Regions from separate parts of the Acetobacterium sp. K1/6 genome, predicted to be linked through region 2. Evidence: riboswitches for the same ligand, from Rfam matches in the RefSeq annotation. Region 2 holds a riboswitch; each other region holds the start of a gene.
The links. A riboswitch is a leader RNA that binds a small molecule or an ion and turns the genes downstream of it on or off. The one in region 2 is predicted to bind cobalamin.

Region 1 (4,813 bases), on a different contig from region 2:
GAAAATAATTATGGTATTCTGGTAGTAGAAGACAATAAAACCAATCAGCTTATTGCAAAATCATTACTGGAGCCGGCGGGATTCCGGGTCTGGTTGGGTAATGACGGGCAAGAAGGGATTGATCTGTTTAAGGTACATCGCACAGAGATTGATTTAATTCTAATGGATCTGCATATGCCAGTACTTAACGGTTATGAAGCAGCCCAGCAAATCAGGGAACTTTCGGTTGAGATTCCGATTGTGGCCATGACGGCTGATGTGATTGAGGGGGTTAAGGAAAAATGCGAATCTTATGGTATTCATCACTATATCAGTAAACCCTTTAATCCTGAAAAATTTGTGGAAACCATCCGAAAAATTGCAAGCGCTGAAACAAAGGGCAAAGAAAACAGAATTAAAGAAGCTAACAGCCAGAGCATCGAACAAAACAGCCGAAAAGTGGCGGATGCCCCGGTGCTTGACCGGGAAGAAGGACTCCGATACATGGGAGATAACGCGGTACTTTATGAGCGTGTTTTAAAAGCCTATTTCAATGAAAATCAGGAAGTGATAGAAAATCTGGATTTTGCCATCAAAGCTGAAAGCTTTCAGGAGGCAGCCCAGATCGTTCATAAGGTTAAAAGCAGTTCTGGAAGCATTGGTGCCAAACAACTGTTTGAAATCGCCAAAGACTTCCAGAAAGCACTTGAAAGCGGGGCAGAAAAAGAAATCATCAATTTCTATCCTCAGTTTGTTGCGGCTATGAAGCTACTGCTGGATACAATCGAGCCAGCTGAAGATAGTGGCGGTCAGGAATGAGTATTGATCGTATTTGCCATCCGAAGAATGCTTTCGGGCAACGGCTTCATCGGAGACGTGTTATCCTTTTGGCCAGACTTCTCGACCATGTTTGACACGAACTTATGAAAAAACTTCATTTTATCCGGTCTCATTTCGCCACCAAAATTATCGAGAGTAAGGGCTTTTTCGAGCAGAATGTCGGGAAAAGAGTCTTTAAAATAAGTATCAATTGTTTCAGCCGAACCACAGGAGATAAAAAAGCCCAGATTTTTGTTTTTCAGTTCATCTAAATGTGAAAGACAGTATTTTTTTATTTTCTTGTCAATCTGTCCAATGTAAATAGAACCGCCGATTAAGACTGTATCGTAGTCGTCCAGAGCGGGAATTTTATCGGAATTGATATTGACGAGTCGGGTTTCTCCGTTTAAGTTCTTTTTTAGTTCTGCGACGCAGTCCGCGGTAAAGCCATATTTACTGGCATAAAGTATCATGGTTTTCATGGGCATTTCCTTTCTTTGCATCTTATTGAGTTAAGGCATTTTCAATGGATTTGAGATAGGCTTTGCTGGTAACCGTGGCACCGCTGACTGTATCGACAGTGGTATTTTGTATTTTAATGACTTGGTTGATAATCGTACTGGTCACATCTGGAGATTCCATGGTGACGGCTTTGACCACATCAATTGATGTAATCTGATGATTGGCCACACTGACGGCAACCTCATTGGTCCAACGTCCAGATTCGTAAACACCGGCATAGGTGCCATCTTCAATTTTTTGTAGATCCACCGGATTGATTGCCAGGTTTTCCCCGGATTCCAGGCCGCTGGTGAGATAAAAAAATCCGCCGGCACCTACTAGTACCAATACGCCCAGAATACTGAGAATAATAATCATTGCTTTTTTCACGTATTTTCCTCCTGTTATCTTGATTCTTGATCCATCTTTTCCAGGTTTGTCAGTATCTTTGCAAGGGTTGACCGAGTCATGGCCAGCTCCTCTGCCGAGATGCCGTTAAATAATTTTTCAGTAAAAATCACTGCTTTCGCCTGACTTTCGTTACCGAAAGAATCGACGGCGTCGGTTAGTTTGATCCGGGTGATTCGGGCATCTTGAGGGTCTTTTTCCATAACAATGAAGCCTTTTTGTTCTAACTTCAGAGCTACCTGCTTGACGTTCTGATGAGAACTGCCCATTCCTTTGGCGACTTCTTTGATGGTGGGGTTATGATCAAAGGTATTCGCAACGACAATCGTGAGCAGCCACTGCTTGGTTGTTAGATTGTATTCTCTTAGTTCCCGCTCCAGTTGGGTGGTCATCTGGTTGGCAACGACTTGAACACTGCCAAAGATAAATTTTTGATCGGTCATTGAGTCGATATGGTCCAAAATATAACCTCCTCGCTTCTATTAAGGTAAGACCTTACCTTAATAGATAATACCTTACCTATTTTTGTCTGTCAATACTTATCAGCCGAATATATATATTTCTGAAGAAAGTTAAGACTAGCAAAATTTGAAAGGGTTTGCAAAAAATTTAACGGTAGAAATTTTTAAATTTATGTTATCATAAACAAGCGAAAAAGTTCACGATAGGGATGATGTTACTTGATTGAAATAGTGATTAACGTTTGCATTATAAATCAGTTTGACACTACATCTTGTATGTGATAAAATACAAACAACAAAATAAGGAGATAATGGTGCTGTGCCAACAGGTGCAGTTTGGGGGAAGCAGGTGTGAATCCTGCACGGTCCCGCCGCTGTAATGGTGAGATGTTAAAAGAAAATAAACAGGTTAAGCTGTTTGTTTCTGAACGTTCAAACCGGAGTCAGATTACCCGCCGTTATTAAATGCACCAGACTCTACGCGTGATAGAGGGTGTTCAATGTATCATTATGCCTCTTGACCACGCCGTTGAGGGGTTTTTGCATGCCTAAAACACCTAAAAGACTAGCAGGAAAGAAGGAAACGACCAGAATGATTACAAAAATTAGAAAAAGAGACGGACGAGAAGCCCCGTTTAACATTGAAAAAATTGCCAACGCTATTTTCAAGGCAGCCAGTGAAATCGGCGGCCAGAATTATCAGACGGCCATGGATCTGGCCGAGCGGGTTACCATTTATATTGAGCAGGAAATGAATACGAATGCGCCAACAGTGGAAGAAATTCAGGATGCGGTGGAAAAAATCCTGATTGAAACCGGACACGCCAAAACGGCCAAGGAGTATATTCTATACCGGGCTGAACGAACCCGAATTCGGGAGATGGATACCCGGCTGATGAAAATATATGAAGACCTGACCTTCAAGGACGCTAAGGATAATGATGTAAAACGAGAAAATGCCAATATTGACGGGGACACCGCTATGGGCACGATGCTGAAGTACGGGTCAGAGGGCGCCAAGCAGTTTTATGAAATGTTTGTCTTGAATCCAGAGCATTCAGCCGCTCATAAAGCCGGTGAAATCCACATTCATGATATGGACTTTCTAACCCTGACGACGACCTGCACTCAGATTGATTTGGAAAAGCTGTTTAAAAATGGCTTTTCTACTGGCCATGGACATCTGCGCGAACCCAATGATATTCAAAGCTATTCGGCTCTGGCCTGCATTGCCATCCAGTCGAACCAGAATGATCAGCATGGCGGACAGAGCATTCCCAATTTTGACTATGCCATGGTTCCGGGGGTAAAAAAAACCTTTGTCCGGCTTTATCAGGAGAACCTTGCCAAGGCCTTAACCTTATTAACGGAGACAAAGAATGCCTTAGCAAAGGTTAAAGCCATCGGCGCGGACATCGAAAAGAAACTGGGGTTAAGACCCGAATTAAATCAACCCAAAGGTTATCAAGAAGCAGAAGCCCGGAGCCTGGCCCAATGGATTGTTGACGCCAATGTCATTAACCGGGTGCAGGGCTTTGCAATGGAAAATGCCGAGCGGGAAATCGACCGTAGTGTCTATCAGTCAATGGAAGCGTTTGTCCATAACCTGAACACGATGCACAGCCGAGCCGGTGCCCAAATCCCCTTTAGTTCCATTAATTATGGTATGGATAGTTCTACCGAAGGGCGGTTGGTGGTAAAAAACCTGTTGCTGGCTACTGAGGCTGGTCTGGGCAATGGGGAGACGCCGATCTTTCCAATTCATATTTTTAAGGTCAAAGAAGGGGTGAACTATAATCCCTGGGACCCCAATTATGATTTGTTCAAATTGGCCTGCCGGGTTAGTGCCAAGCGATTGTTTCCCAATTTCTCCTTTCTGGATGCACCCTACAACCTGAAGTATTACAAAGAAGGTCAACCGGAAACAGAAATAGCCTATATGGGCTGCCGCACCCGGGTGATTGGAAATGTCCATGATACCAATCGGGAAATCACCTATGGCCGCGGGAACCTGAGCTTCACCACCATTAATCTGCCCCGTATTGCCTTAAATAGTCAAGGAGACAAAGAACTGTTTTTTATTGAGCTGGATAAAAAAATTGATTTGGTTATTGATCAATTACTGGAACGATTTGAAATTCAGGCCCATAAAAAGGTCAAAAATTTTCCCTTTTTGATGGGACAGGGGGTTTGGATTGATTCCGATGATCTTACTGAAGAGATGGAAATCCGGGAAGTGCTCAAACATGGGACCCTGAGTATGGGCTTTATTGGCCTGGCGGAATGCCTTGTCGTTTTAACCGGAAAGCACCATGGGCAAGCGCAAGAAGTCCAGGAACTGGGGCTGGCAATTGTGGGCCACATGCGAAAGCGAATGGATGAAACCAGCCAGCACTATCAGATGAACTTTACCCTGCTGGGCACGCCGGCAGAAGGTACCGCCGGACGATTTGTCAAGCTGGATAAAACTATTTTTGGCGATATCCCGGGTGTAACCGACCGGGAATACTACACCAACTCTTTCCACATCCCGGTTTACTATGGAACCAGTGCTTACGACAAAATCAGACTGGAAGCACCTTATCATGAGCTTACCAATGCTGGGCACATTACCTATGTGGAAATGGATGGCGACCCGATGGACA
Region 2 (4,813 bases):
TTCGGGACCGCATCTGAATAAGATGGGGGTGGTTAAGAAGATTACGGATATTTTAGAGCGGGCCGGGCTAACTTTTGACAGTTTTACCCAAACGGAGGCCAATCCTTCAGTAGAAACCGTCGATAAGGCCACCAAGGTGTTTGTTGACAGTGGGGCAGACTGTATTATTGCTTTGGGTGGCGGTTCCCCCATGGATGTAGCTAAGGCGGTGGGGATACTGGCGAAGTTCGGTGGCTCCATTGGTGCCTATGAGGGGGCTGACAAGGTCCCCGGTGCGATTGTGCCGCTAATTGCCATTCCCACCACTGCTGGCACCGGTTCTGAGGTAACAGCTTTTGCGGTGATTACGGACCGTTCCCGGAATTATAAGCTGACGGTCTTTAGTTATGAACTGATTCCGGCCTATGCAGTACTGGACCCAACCTTAGTTATGACAACCCCGGAAAAAACGGCGGCAGCCTGCGGAATTGATGCTCTGGTTCATGCCATTGAGGCTTATCTATCGAAGGCCGCTTCACCTTTTTCTGATGCAATGGCTGAAAAAGCCTTGGAATTGATCGGTAATAATATCCGTTTGTTTGTGGCAGATCGAACCAATCCAGAAGCAGCAGCCAATATGCTTTATGGTAGCATGTTTGCCGGGATCGCCTTTGCCTGGGCGCGGCTGGGTAATGTCCATGCGATGGCCCATCCCCTGGGCGGTTATTTTGATGTCCCTCATGGGGTTGCCAATGCGATACTGCTGCCAACGGTGCTGGAATATAACGCCCTAGCCGATACCGGACGTTATCAAAAAATTTATGACGCGATTAAATGCGGTGAAGGATGGGAGGATTTTACGTCTCAGACTTTGGTCGATGAGATCCGTAGCTTAACTTGTGCACTGGGGATTCCCAAAACCCTGGGTGAGGTGGGCGTCACGGTCGATAAGATCCCTGCGATGGCTGTAGATGCCATGAAAAGTGGTAATATTCTGGTTAATCCCAGAAGTACAACCCTGGAACAGATTGAAGCGCTGTATCGACTGGCGTTATAGAGGAAGGACAACATGGAAGTAATTGAACAGAAAATAAAACTGGTGGTTGAGGAATCGGGTTGCCCGATATATTCGGCGGGGGATGAAGTCATTTTTGACGGACCCCAGCTGGATAAGGACAAGAGTGGAAATTTCTGCATGATGGCACTCAGTGCAGTGTTTCCCTTTGTCTATGCGGCTCGCAAAGGTGTGATTACCGATGCGCCGCTCCAATGCCCGGACTGTGGAGAAAAAGTGGTGTTTAGAATTAGAAAAGCCTGAAGAACTCAAAGTGTATAAAAAAAGATCAAAGGGATCAAGTATCTGTCCTTTTGATCTTTTTAGTTATTTTGCATCAGTAAGAATTGCATTCTAGTCCATTGATTTTCGCTTTTAAAGTCGTAATATAGCGTATTCCAATATCACTTAAGGTATGTTCCCTGCGCATAATATAACCTGCGTGTAAAATTTGATCACTTTCGCAAAACTCGATCGTCTGAATCTCATTTAGTTTTGAGTGCATCTTATCGCCATCGCTGTTAGTCAGATCCGGACCGATGCTAAAACAATCAGTGCCACGAACCAGGGCGATTTTTGTGCAACGGTCAATGACATGAATGTTTTTATCCAGGATTTCATTAAATAAAATTTCTTCAGAAAAATGAAGCAGATTGTCATCACCCTGATCATAGGTGACAAAAGGGTATGGTTTTAAGTCATCAAGGGTTAGCAATTCTTTCTTAGCGAGGGGATGTAGTTTTCTTATAAAAACATAGGATTTAATTTTTCCCAGAATATGAAAGGAGAGATTGCTGGTATCTAAAAGTTTTTGCATCGTATTCAGGTAATGATCATTAATGCACATAACGCCGATTTCGCTGCGACGGGTGGCCACGTCGTGGATGACCTCATGGGTTGGACATTCCCGAATGGCAATATCATAGCGATCCAAGCCGATTTCATCAACGATTTTGATAAAAGACATGGTCGAAAAGGGCAGTCGCTGGGTGGAGACAGAAAAGCGCATCGGGATCGATTTCTGATGCTGATAACGTCGTTCCAGATAGTCGGCTTGCTCAACGATATCTCTGGCATGGTTTAGATAATCTTGTCCTTCATAAGTTAATTCAATCCCACGGCTGTTTCGCTTGAACAGGAGAATTCCGAGACTCTGTTCGACTTCTTTGATTGCAGTGGATAAAGTGGATTGGGAAATATAGAGGGCCTTAGCCGCCGCCGAAATTGATTGATGCCTTGAAATTTCGATCATATATTTCATATTTTGTAGTGAAATCATTGGTTTCCTCCTTGTTTGTTTAGCCCTATACTATCAAAAATATTGATAGCTGGCAATTGGAAATTAGAAGAACCGCTGAATTGTTTGCTCCTCTTTCTTGTGATATAATACGACTTAATTGAATAACAAAGTGTAGTATGAAAATCGGTTAAAGTCCGATGCGGTACCGCCACTGTAAAAGTGAGCCGCTGTAAATTGATCAACACTGGAAAGAAATTTCTGGGAAGTTGTTACAGCAGGCGATGATCTTAAGCCAGGATGCTTCTATATTTTGTGATAACCAAGCCTAACGGATTATTGGGTGAGGGATTTATTTTTATAATAAACTCTTCTGTCTAATAATTCAGAAGAGTTTTTTTATTGGAGGAAAAATGAAGATAAAACTAAAACGGATCGCATTTTATGGCAAGGGAGGGATTGGTAAATCGACGATTGCCGCCAATGTATCGGCAGCGCTTTCAAAAGCTGGGAAAAAGGTTCTCCATATCGGCTGTGACCCGAAATCGGATTCGACCCGGATTCTGATGAAGCGACGGATTCCCACCGTCTTGAAAACACTCAAGGAAAAAGGAGATCAGCTGAATAAAGCAGATATTTTATATAAAGGAGTTTATGGCGTTACTTGCGTTGAAGCTGGCGGCCCGGAACCGGGGGTCGGTTGTGCCGGGATGGGCATTTCGGCGGTGATCGAGACCCTGGAAAAGCTGGAAGTCTTTGCGATGGACTGGGATCTGATTGTCTATGATGTGCTGGGTGATGTGGTCTGTGGTGGTTTTTCCATCCCCATGCGCAAGCAATGTGTTGATGCGGTTTATATTGTGACCTCATCAGAATTTATGTCGTTGTACGCTGCCAATAATATTTTAAAGGGCATCACGCACTACGAAACCCCGAAGCAAAAACTATTTGGCGGCTTTATTCATAATCGCTACTCGTCCCAAACCGATAAAGATGTGGTTGATCATTTTATCAAAATGACCGAAAGTCGTCTGATAGCCTCTATTGAACAAAACCAGGCGATCAAGCTGGCCGAGTATCAAAGAAATACCATGATTGAGGCCGATCCCCAGGCCCCTCTTTCACAGGTAATTAAGACCTTGGGGAAGGATCTGTTTTGCGAAGTTCCTGCCAGTGACTCTCGTTCCCTTGATGATGACGCAATGGAAGCCCTCTTTGATTTTGTTTCCGCAAAGAACCAGGAAATCAGCAGATGAGTAGCATCACCATTGAAACGTCGGTCTATAATTTAGGTGATATGGAAATGGCAAAACGAATTTTTGCGATACCGGACACCTTAGTCGTGGCCGTCGGACCGCCAACTTGTATCCGTATTTTATATTTTAGGGCTTTGGAATGTGGGCAGTTGTCCAAGCTCAAACTCGTTCCCATTCGTGCATTGGATTATACCTTTGGGGATTATCTGGAAAAAATTAAAGGCGTTGTTGAAGCGGCGTTACGAAAAGCCTGCTATCAGGGTATTATTCTTTATGTTTCATGTCCCGATTTGCTCAGCCAAACCGATTTTGATACGATGATCGAGGGACTTGATAATCCCCATCAGATACCTGTCGAGATTTTCAAGCGTGGTCCCATGGAGAAACGAAAAACCAGTCCATCCCAACGTTTGGATAAGATTGCAGCAAAAATTGCGGACTTTGTCAAGACCCGGCCACTGGTTTTATCAAAAAATGCAGCGGTTTGTGAATTACCGCCGCTGGCCGCAGATTATACGGGGGTACTTTCTTTATTCCCCGATGATGAGGCCGTTTGTCAGTTTTTAATGACGGGCTCCGGCTGTGCAAACTGTCCTAGTTCCATTGATAAACTGAATCACAATCCGTTTATTTTTTCCCGATTTAATGACTTGCAGGCGGTTAATGGCTGCACAAATGAGATCGGTGAAGCCATTACAAAGCGCTTTCAAATGAATCATCAAACCAAAGATATAAAATTATTTCTATCCATTGGCACACCGGTTACCTTTATGACCGGGATGAATGATCATTTTTTACAGACCTGTGATCTGTTTGAAATGACCTGTGCAATAGATACCAACGGTTTTCAGACGGCCGAAGAAGGGGTAGCAAAGGCCTTGTTAAAAATCGCCAAAGCAACGTTAAAAAAAGTTGAAAACCGAAAAAAACGGCTCAATATTATTGGCTATAATCCATTTTTGTTTGGGAAAAGGCAACACTTTGATGAAATTGAAACCTGCCTGACGTCGCTGGGTTATGCGGTGAACTTTCTCGGCTATGAGAGTCTGGGTTCCTTTAAAACGGCAGCAGAAGCTGAGCTGAATCTTGTTTTTTCCAGACACGGTCTGAGTTTGGCAAAATGGATGGCGGAGATGTTTGAAATACCCTATCATTTTGCAATGCCGATCGGCATTGACGGCTTTAATCAGTGGCTGAGAGCTGTCGGTACGTTATTAAAAACAGTGATCCCGGAATCGTATTACTTAAATAAAGAGCCGCAGCCGTGTCCGGCTTTCCGGGTGCTGC
Region 3 (4,813 bases), on a different contig from region 2:
TGCCCGCATTCATTCGTTTATTGAGCATCTGCCCCATGGCTATGAAACTATTTTGAGTGATGAAGGAACCAATATTTCCAAGGGCCAGAAGCAGCTCTTGACGATTGCTCGGGCGATGTTGTTAAATGCCAAAATGCTGATCCTCGATGAGGCCACTTCCAACGTCGATACTCGCACCGAGAAAAAGATCCAGGAGGCCATGCGTCATCTGATGAAAGATAAAACCTGTTTTGTCATTGCTCATCGGTTGTCAACGATCCAGAATGCCGACTTGATTCTGGTAGTAGATCAGGGTGATGTGGTGGAACAGGGAACCCACGAAGAACTGATGGCGAAGGGCGACAGTTATTGGCAGATGTATCAGGCGCAGTTTGAGTAAGGTAATGGGAAATTAAAATAATTGTTGACATATGTTTGATAAACCTTATAATAAAAGTATAAATAACATATGTCAACAATAAAAGGAGGCATTAAAATGCCAGGAAGAGATCAAACAGGACCACATGGTCGGGGTTCCGGCAGTGGAAAAGGACTAGGTCGATGCTCGGGAATAAACGCATATGGGCTTGGAAAAGGCTGTGGCTGCGGACGAAGGTTGAATAAAGTTATTAAAAGAAACGCACCAGTGATGGACCAGGCAGATTTAGAAAAAACGAAGGGCCAGACAGAAAAAAGTGAAAACTAAAAGGCTGAGGGTGGCTAAATGAAAATTGTAACATTAGCTGAAAACACATCGGTGTCTGAAGAATTCAAAAATGAACATGGATTGAGTTTATACATTGAAACCGAAACCCATAAATTGCTATTTGATGTGGGTGCCAGCGGTCTGTTTGCAGAAAATGCAAAAAAACTGGGGGTTGACCTTTGCGAAGTGGATACCCTGGTCATTAGTCATGGTCATTATGATCATGGTGGTGGTTTAGAAACATTTCTTAAGATCAATGATAAGGCCGCAATCTATATCAATGGTCAAGCCTTTGAAAATCATTATTCTAAAAGAGCAGACGGGGAGGCCTATATCGGTCTGGATCAGGAACTGTTTTCTAATCCGCGCTTTATCTTTTTGGCAGCGGATTTCGTCATCGATGATGCTTTGTGCATTTTTTCAAATGTTCAGGGAGAACGCTGTTGCTCTACGGCCAACGCTGACCTGCTGATGGAAAAAGATGGGCTACGGATGGCAGATGATTTTTGTCATGAACAGAACCTGATCATCCGGGAAAGAAATCAGGTCGTGCTGGTGGCAGGTTGTGCTCATAAGGGAGTCGTTAACATTCTTGATCATATGGCATCAAACTATGATATGCAGCCGACTGTTGTCATTGGGGGATTTCATCTTTATAATCGCACCCGAAAAAAACCGGAGGCAAAAGAATTGATTGAGGAAATTGGTAACGAACTCAAAAAAACTGCGACAATTTATTACACCTGCCATTGTACTGGGAAAGAGCCTTATCAAATCCTAAAAATGATGCTGGGAGAACAGGTTAATTATCTGGCAACCGGTAGCCGGGTTATTATTTAAAAATAAAAAAGAACAAGGAGAAAATGATGAACAAAGTAAAAGGAAATATGAAGTCGTGTTTAAATCCAGTGGCTAAGGTGTTGGTATCTTGTCGGGGATTAAATGGCGAAAACAATGCCCTGGCGGTGGGCTATTGCGGAAACTGCAGTTATGATCCGCCGATGGTCATGGTCGGGATTGTACCCTCACGGTATTCGTATCATCTGATTAAAGAGTCCGGCTGTTTTGTGGTGAATCTGGTTGATCAAGCCTATGAAGAAACCTTTAAATATTTGGGTAGCCACAGCAAACGCGATGAAGATAAGCTGGCGGTGATGAAGGTCAATTTAGAAGAAGCTAAATTTGTCAATGCTCCGATTCTTGCCGATTGCCCAGTTAATATTGAATGTAGCATTGTAGACTCAATTGTCACCGGTTCTCACGAAATGTTTGTCGGAAAAATTGAGTATGTCCACGCCGATTCAAAAATGGTCAGTGACGATGGCTGTATTGATTTTTCACAGATAAAATTCTTATAAACAGATCAGAATATAGAGTTTTGTGGTTGACATAAAAAAATTATAATGGTATTATGTCAAAAACGTGTTAGTGGTTTGTAACATAAAAACACAGACAACTTATTGAAAACGTTAGCCTAAAAAATTTTGGGCGTTGATTTTATCAAATGAGTTTAATTTAATAACTTATCATTCAAGGTGCCGATCATGAAGATCGGAGAATAGGGAAGCTTAGAAAGCACGGACCCACCACTGTGAACAGGGACGAATTCTTAAAAAACCACTGGGCTAAAGCCTGGGAAGGTGAGAATAGGATGAACTGTTAGTCAGGAGACCTGCCTTGATTTAAAAAATATGCCAGGGGATGATTGGCCGCATGATTTAGAATACCTTGAGATGGGAAGGGTTTCTTTTATTAATAAAAGAAGCTCTTTTTTTATTTGCCCAGGGTAAGCGATTAAAGAAATTAAAAGCGTTTAAAATAATGAAAAAAGAAAAGAGGAGAAGCGATGACTTTTGAGGAAAAATGGGTTGACAACAAAAAAAAGACGGATCTAAATGAAACCCAGCAGTTTTGGGATGATCGGGCTTCGGAGTTTAATGAGATGGGAAAGAGGGAAATGGCTGATGATCCGGTACTGTCGCTTTTAAAAAGCAAGGATGCTATTTTCCCGGGAGCGAGAGTACTGGATATCGGATGTGGTGCTGGGCGCTATTCCAAAGAATTCTTAAAAATGGGCTGTGAAGTAGTGGGGATTGATATTTCCCCTAATATGATTGATTTTACAAAGGAAAATGCTGCCAGTGTAAAGGCTGATTTTTTTACGTTTAAGGTTATGCCCTGGGAAAAGGCGGATTTGGCCGCAGAAGGGTGGGAAGGCTATTTTGATCTCGTTTTTGCTTCTATGAGCCCAGCTATTAGCGGCCCCGAGGAATTAAAAAAAATGAATCAGGCCTCCAAAGGCTATTGTTTTATGAGTGGACACCTGATCAAAGAAGATAAAATTGGAAATGAACTACGAGTGGCACTGAATAAAGAAAACCGCACCGCTGACTACCGGAATACCTTATATTACGCCTTTAATATATTATGGGATATGGGCTTTTTTTCGGAGTTTCAACATAGTGAGAATCAACGGACAAAGATTTGGGAGCTGGAAAAAGCAACCAATTATTATGCCCATATGTTAAGGGCTACCGATGAAGAGACAAAACAGACGATTCGGGATTATCTTAAGAATAAAAGCAAAGACGGACAGATTGAAGATATAAACTATTCCAAAAACGGTCAATTGCTGTGGTCTGTTCTGTCTGCTCAAATAGACGGGAGATAAAGATGCTAAAAAAACCAAGTGCCGTGATTGAGGTGGAGGGCGACAGCCTGGAATTATACCAGAAATTCACGGGCAAAAAAACCGTGTTGATTCTCATTCTTTGCGCTTTGTTGCTGGTGGTAGCCATTTTTGCCATGAATAGTGGGGCCATGGAATTGGACCCCACCGACATTGTCAAAACCCTGATGAGCATTGGTACCGAAATCTCTAGTGTAGTGGTATGGCGGATTCGTCTGCCCCGAGTTTTGGCCGCGGTTATTGCCGGTGCAGGTTTGGCAGTGGCCGGATGTGTGATGCAAAATAATTTAAGAAATCCGTTAGCATCGCCTTCTACCTTGGGGATTTCCAGTGCAGCTGCCTTTGGTGCCAATATCGCTATTATTGTATTGGGTGCTGGGACGGTGCAAAGCTCGGCAGCGCAGCCGATTATTGTCAACAATCCTTATCTGGTAACGATTTTTGCCTTTGCTTTTTCCATGGGAGCGACCATGATAATTTTGCTGCTGTCCCGAATGCGCAGTTTTTCGCCGGAGTCTATTGTTCTGGCAGGGGTGGCACTGAGCTCTCTTTTTGGAGCAGGCACTACCTTGATTCAGTATTTTGCTGAATCAGTGCAGATTGCTGCCGCTATCTTCTGGACCTTTGGGGACCTGGGTCGGGCTGGCTGGACAGAGGTTTATATTTTGGCTGCGGTGGTGGGTCTTGCGATGATCTACTTTATGATGAAGCGTTGGGATTATAATGCACTGGACAATGGTGCCGATGCCGCTAAGAGTTTGGGGGTTAATGTCGAGCAAACCCGATTTGGCGGCATGCTGGTATCATCGATGATTACCGCAGTGACGGTATCATTTCTTGGTGTGATTGGGTTTATCGGTTTGGTGGCACCACAGATGGTCAGGCGGATCATCGGCGGGGATCATCGCTTTTTGATTCCCATTTCTGCCTTAATGGGGGCGCTTTTGTTGCTGGTCTCGGATACCTTTGCCCGAACGATTATTTCCCCCATTATATTGCCGGTGGGAGCAGTGACATCATTTTTAGGGGCACCCCTGTTTTTGTATCTCTTACTTAAAGGAGGTAAACGTCGTTGAATTTACAAGTTGAAGGATTGGCTTTTGATTATCCTTGCCAAAACGTCTTAAAAGGGATCTCTTTTTCCATGAAGCGCGGGGAATGTTTGGCGATACTGGGAACAAATGGCGCCGGGAAATCGACTTTGCTTAAGTGTATTAACAAAATCTTGAAGCCCCAGGGCGGGAGTGTCTTAATTGATCAGGAAAATATTAAAGCGTTTAAGCAGAGTGAGCTGGCCCAGAGAGTGGCTTATGTTTCTCAGAGTAATCAAAGTACAACCACGACAGTTTTTGATTCGATTCTGATTGGTAGAAAACCTTATATCAAATGGGATGTGGGGAAGAATGATTTAAATATTGTCAATGAGACCATCAAGATGT
Region 4 (4,813 bases), on a different contig from region 2:
GTTGGCCGCAATACCCAGGGTGTTCGTCTGATGAAATTAAAACCGGAAGAATCCATTGCCACCATTTCTAAAGTTTATAAGGAGGATCCAGTGGATGATCTCGACGACGATGACGGCGAAAATCAGATGACACTCGTTGATACCACTGAAAAACAATAATGGACTCGTTAATCCATATCGATCGCATTCAAGTCAATTGTACGGTCAAGGATCAGTTTGATGCCATTGCGTTAGCAGCCACACCGCTGCTTTCGCAGGGGTGTGTTACTGAAGATTTTGTTGAAGCGGTCGTGGAAAGAGAAAGAACCTTTCCGACCGGCTTACCCACAAAAATAGGGGTGGCGTTGCCCCATACTGAAGCGAAATATGTATTAAAAGAAAGTATCTCCATTGTGACGTTAAAAAACACCATTGTTTTTGCTGGCATGGGGAATCCCAGGGAAAGTATTTCGGTCCAGATAATTTTTTTACTGGCCATTAATAATCCTGAAAAACAACTAAAGATCTTACAGACGATCATTACCATTATTCAAAATGAAAAAATGTTACAAAAAATAAAAGATGCAAAAGAGCCGCAAATCATTTACAATCTTATTAAGACCTTTTTATAATCCGGTTACAGCATTTCAAAAGGAAAGTAGATATCAATGAATATTAAAATAGCACCCTCGATGCTCAGTGCAGATTTTTCTAATCTGGAACGGGATCTAAAAGAAGTTGAAAAAAATGGCGCCGATTATCTCCATGTGGATATTATGGATGGACATTTTGTGCCCAATATTACCATCGGTCCGGATCAGGTGGCGAGCCTGCGAAAGACCATAAAGATCCCCTTTGATGTTCACCTCATGATTAGCGAGCCGCTAAAATATATCGATCGGTTTGCTGATGCCGGAGCGGATATCATTACCGTTCATGTGGAGTCGGATGGGGAGATTAAGGACTGTATTGACGCCATTGTAAAAAAAGGAGTCAGACCCGGACTGGTGGTTTCTCCGGATACTTCTCTGGAGGTGATAAAGCCGTATCTTGATCACATTAGCATGATCCTGATTATGTGTGTCTATCCCGGTTTTGGCGGACAAAGCTATATTCCAGAAAGCACCGAAAAAATAAGCGCCTGTCGCCAAATGATTGGTAATCGAAATATTGATCTTCAGGTTGATGGGGGAATTAATTTTAACACCCTAAAAGAAGTAGTGGAAGCTGGGGCCAATGTCATTGTTTCCGGATCCTGCTTATTTAAAGGCGATATGAAAGAAAATTTAGGACAGTTCAAAAAAATCATCAAGGGATAAATTCTAAAATTCTAATTATTGAAAGAGGGAATTAACGATGAAACTTGTTTTAGTTGCGTGTGGAACTGCCCTGGCAACCTCGACTGTAGTTGCCAAAAAGATTGAACAGATTGCGCTGGAAAATGGGATTGCCTGTCAAACTGTTCAAGCCAAAGCGGTAGATGCCTTTAAAAAGTATCAAGAATTACATCCCGATGCGATTGTCTGTACCTGTCAACTGGAAGGGGACATTGATATTCCGGTGATTAATGGCCGCGCTTTTTTAACCGGGATTAATTTACAAAGTACCATTGACCAGTTGATTGAGATATTAAAAAAATAGAATTGACAATTAATAATAATTTAACGTATAATTTATTTAGGTTGGATCTAAAAACTAGAGGATAACAAATATTGATTTAAGATCAATAGAAAGGCCATGAAGGTTAAGTTTATTAATTTTCGTGGTTTTTTTTACAAAAATTTTAGTTGTTTACCTAGCTTTTCAGAATGACAGCAGAGGTGTAAGTTAAAACAGAGTCTTGACATTTGTTTTGTTCTGATATATATTACCCAAAAATAATTAAATATTAACCAGGTGTCAGCTGTCATTAAAAATTGATAAGCTGGTGAAAAGGGAAGTTGGGTGTAAATCCCACGCGGTCCCGCCGCTGTAAGAGAAAAGTCACACCAGAAATGCCACAAATAGGCAGGATGTGATGTATTGAAACTTGAGCCAGAAGACCTGCCTGTTTATTGTCTTAATACTCTACGGAAGATAGAGGATGATTTTGTGCTGTGAAAAATACAAACTCACTGTCTTTTATGGATAGTGAGTTTTTTTATGGGCTCAAGGAAAAATCAATTGACATGATGTATAGAGTTAGAATATACTAACAAAATAAAAATCAAGGAGTGAATGCGTGGGAAAATATATTAGGAAGCGGTTCGTGCAGTTAATTCCAATACTGCTTGGTGTTAGTTTTATCACCTTTGCATTAATGTATCTTGCGCCTAGTGACCCCGCTGAAATGAAACTCTCAGCTCAGGGAACCGCAGTCAGCCAGGAGATCCTTGATGAAACAAGAGAAGAGATGGGATTAAACAAACCCTTTCTGGAACAATACCTGAGCTGGCTTTTAAATCTTTTAACAGGTGATATGGGGGTCTCTTATGTTGATAATGTACCAGTTAGTCAAAAAATAGTAACGGCAATGCCCTCAACCATTATTCTGGCCGTCAGTTCGATGCTCTTAACGCTTTTAATTGCCATTCCGCTGGGGATTTTAGCAGCTATCCGGCAAAATCAATGGGTTGATTATAGCATTCGTTTTTTTACCTTTGTGGGCACCTCAATTCCCAACTTTTTTCTGGCATTGGTTCTGATTTATGTTTTTGCCATGCAATTAAACTGGTTGCCAGTGTTAGCAACAGGATCGATTCGAGGCTTGATTTTGCCCACCATTGCACTATCGACGGTGATGATTTCAAAATATATTCGTCAGATTCGCGCTGCCGTTCTGGAAGAACTAAATAAAGATTACGTGATGGGAGCCCGCTCCCGGGGGATTCAGGAAAATGTTATCCTGTATAAAAATGTATTAAGAAATTCAATGATCACGGTAGTAACCCTGATTGGTCTATCGATTGGGTCGCTTTTAGGCGGCGCAGCAGTGGTGGAAACCATCTTTGTCTGGCGGGGGTTGGGAAAAATGGTCGTTGATGCCATTGGCGCCCGCGATTATCCCGTGATTCAGGGCTTTGTGGTGTGGATGGCAATTATCTATGTTGTGGTTAATTTATTAACCGATTTATCCTATCATCTTTTAGATCCGCGGGTTAAAGAAGGGTGGGAAACCTAAAATGAAAAAAATAAAACTGCCAATGGATGCCGTTCACAAACGTTTGTATTTTCTTTTCGGTGTTGTCCTGATTCTAATCGTTTTAAGTCTAGTAGCACCCTGGCTGTGTCCCCATGATCCAAATTTAACCGATTTAAAATTGGCGAAGCAACCGCCCTCGTCAGAATATCCTTTTGGTACCGATAGTTATGGCCGATGTGTTTTTTCAAGAGTGTTAATGGGTGCCAAGGTTTCCATCTTTGCTTCCCTGGCATTAGTAATGGGGACCTTTATCTTTGGAACGGCCTATGGGGTGGTTTGCGGATATTATGGCGGAAAGGTTGACCGGGCACTGATGGGTGTGGTTGATATATTGTTGGCTTTTCCGGATATGATTCTGGCCATTGCGGTAGCGGGTATTTTAGGTGGTGGTCTGATCAATGCCATGATTGCCCTGGCGGTGACCGGCTGGACCCAGTATGCACGATTAGCCCGGGGCAGTGTCATGGTAGTAAAGTCTGAGGTTTATATTCAAGCCGCCAGGATTTCCGGAAACAGTCATTCCCGGATCATGTGGCGGCATATGTTACCGAATATTTCAGGACCCTTAATTGTTACGGCAACCCTGCAAATTGGTGGAATGATGATGGGCATCGCCGGATTGTCCTTTCTAGGAATCGGCGTGCAGATTCCCCAGGCCGAGTGGGGCTCAATGATCAATGAAGGCCGTAGTCTGATGCAGACGGCCCCTTGGATTATTCTCTACCCAGGGGTAGTTATGTTGGTAGCGGTGATGATTTTTAATCTTCTCGGTGATACAGTTCGGGATTTATTAGAACCCAAACAACAAACGATCTAAAACCAGCTACTGGTTTTAAATAAAAATAAAAAGGAGTGAATATGAAAAGAAAAGTATTGATCATGTTGTTGTCATTGATATTAATGGTTGCTGTTTTAGCAGGGTGTGGAAACAGTGAAACCGGAAGCTCGGGAGAAAAACATCTGGTTTGGGGTGAGACACAGGCGGTGAGCTCGCTTGATCCGGCTGTCGATTGGCAGGGTTGGTTTACTGTCCGTTATGCTATTTCAGAGACCCTCTTTAAATTGGACATGGAGCTGGTACCAGAGCCGTGGTTGGCGGAGTCTTATGAAAATGTGGATACCAATACCTGGAAAATTACCATTAAGGATAAGGTCACCTTTTCTAACGGCGACCCGTTAACCGCCGAGATGGTTGTAAACAACTTAAAACGGGTTGGCAGTACCAATAAACGAGCCGCTGCATTTGGCGAAGCCGCTTATGTTGTGGCGGGCAATGTTATAACAATCACAACGGCCAGTCCGTTTCCTACCCTGATTAATGAATTGTGTGATCCTTATACGTCGATTATTGATCTGGATAAAACCGCAGATCTTGATAAGGCACCGATTGGAACCGGTCCCTATGTGGTCGCAGATTTCGTTGAAAAAACGACGATCGATTTAACGGCGAACAAAAATTATTGGGATGGCACACCAAAAATTGATACGGTTCAGGTCAAATTTGTAACGGATACGGATACGATGGCGATGGCCCTTCAATCAGGAGAGGTTGATGTGGCAATGAATTTAACCTCCGACAGTCGGGAAACCTTTGAATCAAATAACGATTTTAAAATTGAAGAAGTATCAACCTCCCGGGCTTATTTCTTGTAT

Region 1: linked by a shared signal. The riboswitch ahead of U2P91_RS03575 (anaerobic ribonucleoside triphosphate reductase) and the one ahead of U2P91_RS12640 (nitrogenase iron protein NifH) in region 2 are both predicted to bind cobalamin.
Region 3: linked by a shared signal. The riboswitch ahead of U2P91_RS03635 (class I SAM-dependent methyltransferase) and the one ahead of U2P91_RS12640 (nitrogenase iron protein NifH) in region 2 are both predicted to bind cobalamin.
Region 4: linked by a shared signal. The riboswitch ahead of nikB (nickel ABC transporter permease) and the one ahead of U2P91_RS12640 (nitrogenase iron protein NifH) in region 2 are both predicted to bind cobalamin.

Annotation. Positions count from the first base shown of each region.
Region 1 covers NZ_JAXQGA010000003.1:106,546-111,358, forward strand. Annotated here, with positions in the region: gene U2P91_RS03555 (response regulator) at 1-798, shown strand, start outside; gene U2P91_RS03560 (flavodoxin domain-containing protein) at 789-1,280, opposite strand; gene U2P91_RS03565 (FMN-binding protein) at 1,303-1,689, opposite strand; gene U2P91_RS03570 (MarR family winged helix-turn-helix transcriptional regulator) at 1,704-2,168, opposite strand; cobalamin riboswitch at 2,464-2,643, shown strand; gene U2P91_RS03575 (anaerobic ribonucleoside triphosphate reductase) at 2,761-4,813, shown strand, end outside.
Region 2 covers NZ_JAXQGA010000014.1:47,643-52,455, reverse strand. Annotated here, with positions in the region: gene U2P91_RS12655 (iron-containing alcohol dehydrogenase) at 1-1,036, shown strand, start outside; gene U2P91_RS12650 (TIGR04076 family protein) at 1,049-1,297, shown strand; gene U2P91_RS12645 (LysR family transcriptional regulator) at 1,371-2,312, opposite strand; cobalamin riboswitch at 2,415-2,595, shown strand; gene U2P91_RS12640 (nitrogenase iron protein NifH) at 2,684-3,526, shown strand; gene U2P91_RS12635 (nitrogenase component 1) at 3,523-4,813, shown strand, end outside.
Region 3 covers NZ_JAXQGA010000003.1:121,567-126,379, forward strand. Annotated here, with positions in the region: gene U2P91_RS03615 (ABC transporter ATP-binding protein) at 1-379, shown strand, start outside; gene U2P91_RS03620 (DUF5320 domain-containing protein) at 476-685, shown strand; gene U2P91_RS03625 (MBL fold metallo-hydrolase) at 704-1,525, shown strand; gene U2P91_RS03630 (flavin reductase family protein) at 1,552-2,043, shown strand; cobalamin riboswitch at 2,202-2,380, shown strand; gene U2P91_RS03635 (class I SAM-dependent methyltransferase) at 2,532-3,356, shown strand; gene U2P91_RS03640 (FecCD family ABC transporter permease) at 3,359-4,450, shown strand; gene U2P91_RS03645 (ABC transporter ATP-binding protein) at 4,447-4,813, shown strand, end outside.
Region 4 covers NZ_JAXQGA010000010.1:62,563-67,375, reverse strand. Annotated here, with positions in the region: gene gyrA (DNA gyrase subunit A) at 1-159, shown strand, start outside; gene U2P91_RS10600 (PTS sugar transporter subunit IIA) at 159-611, shown strand; gene rpe (ribulose-phosphate 3-epimerase) at 648-1,298, shown strand; gene U2P91_RS10590 (PTS sugar transporter subunit IIB) at 1,336-1,620, shown strand; cobalamin riboswitch at 1,857-2,045, shown strand; gene nikB (nickel ABC transporter permease) at 2,201-3,139, shown strand; gene nikC (nickel transporter permease) at 3,141-3,977, shown strand; gene U2P91_RS10575 (ABC transporter substrate-binding protein) at 4,019-4,813, shown strand, end outside.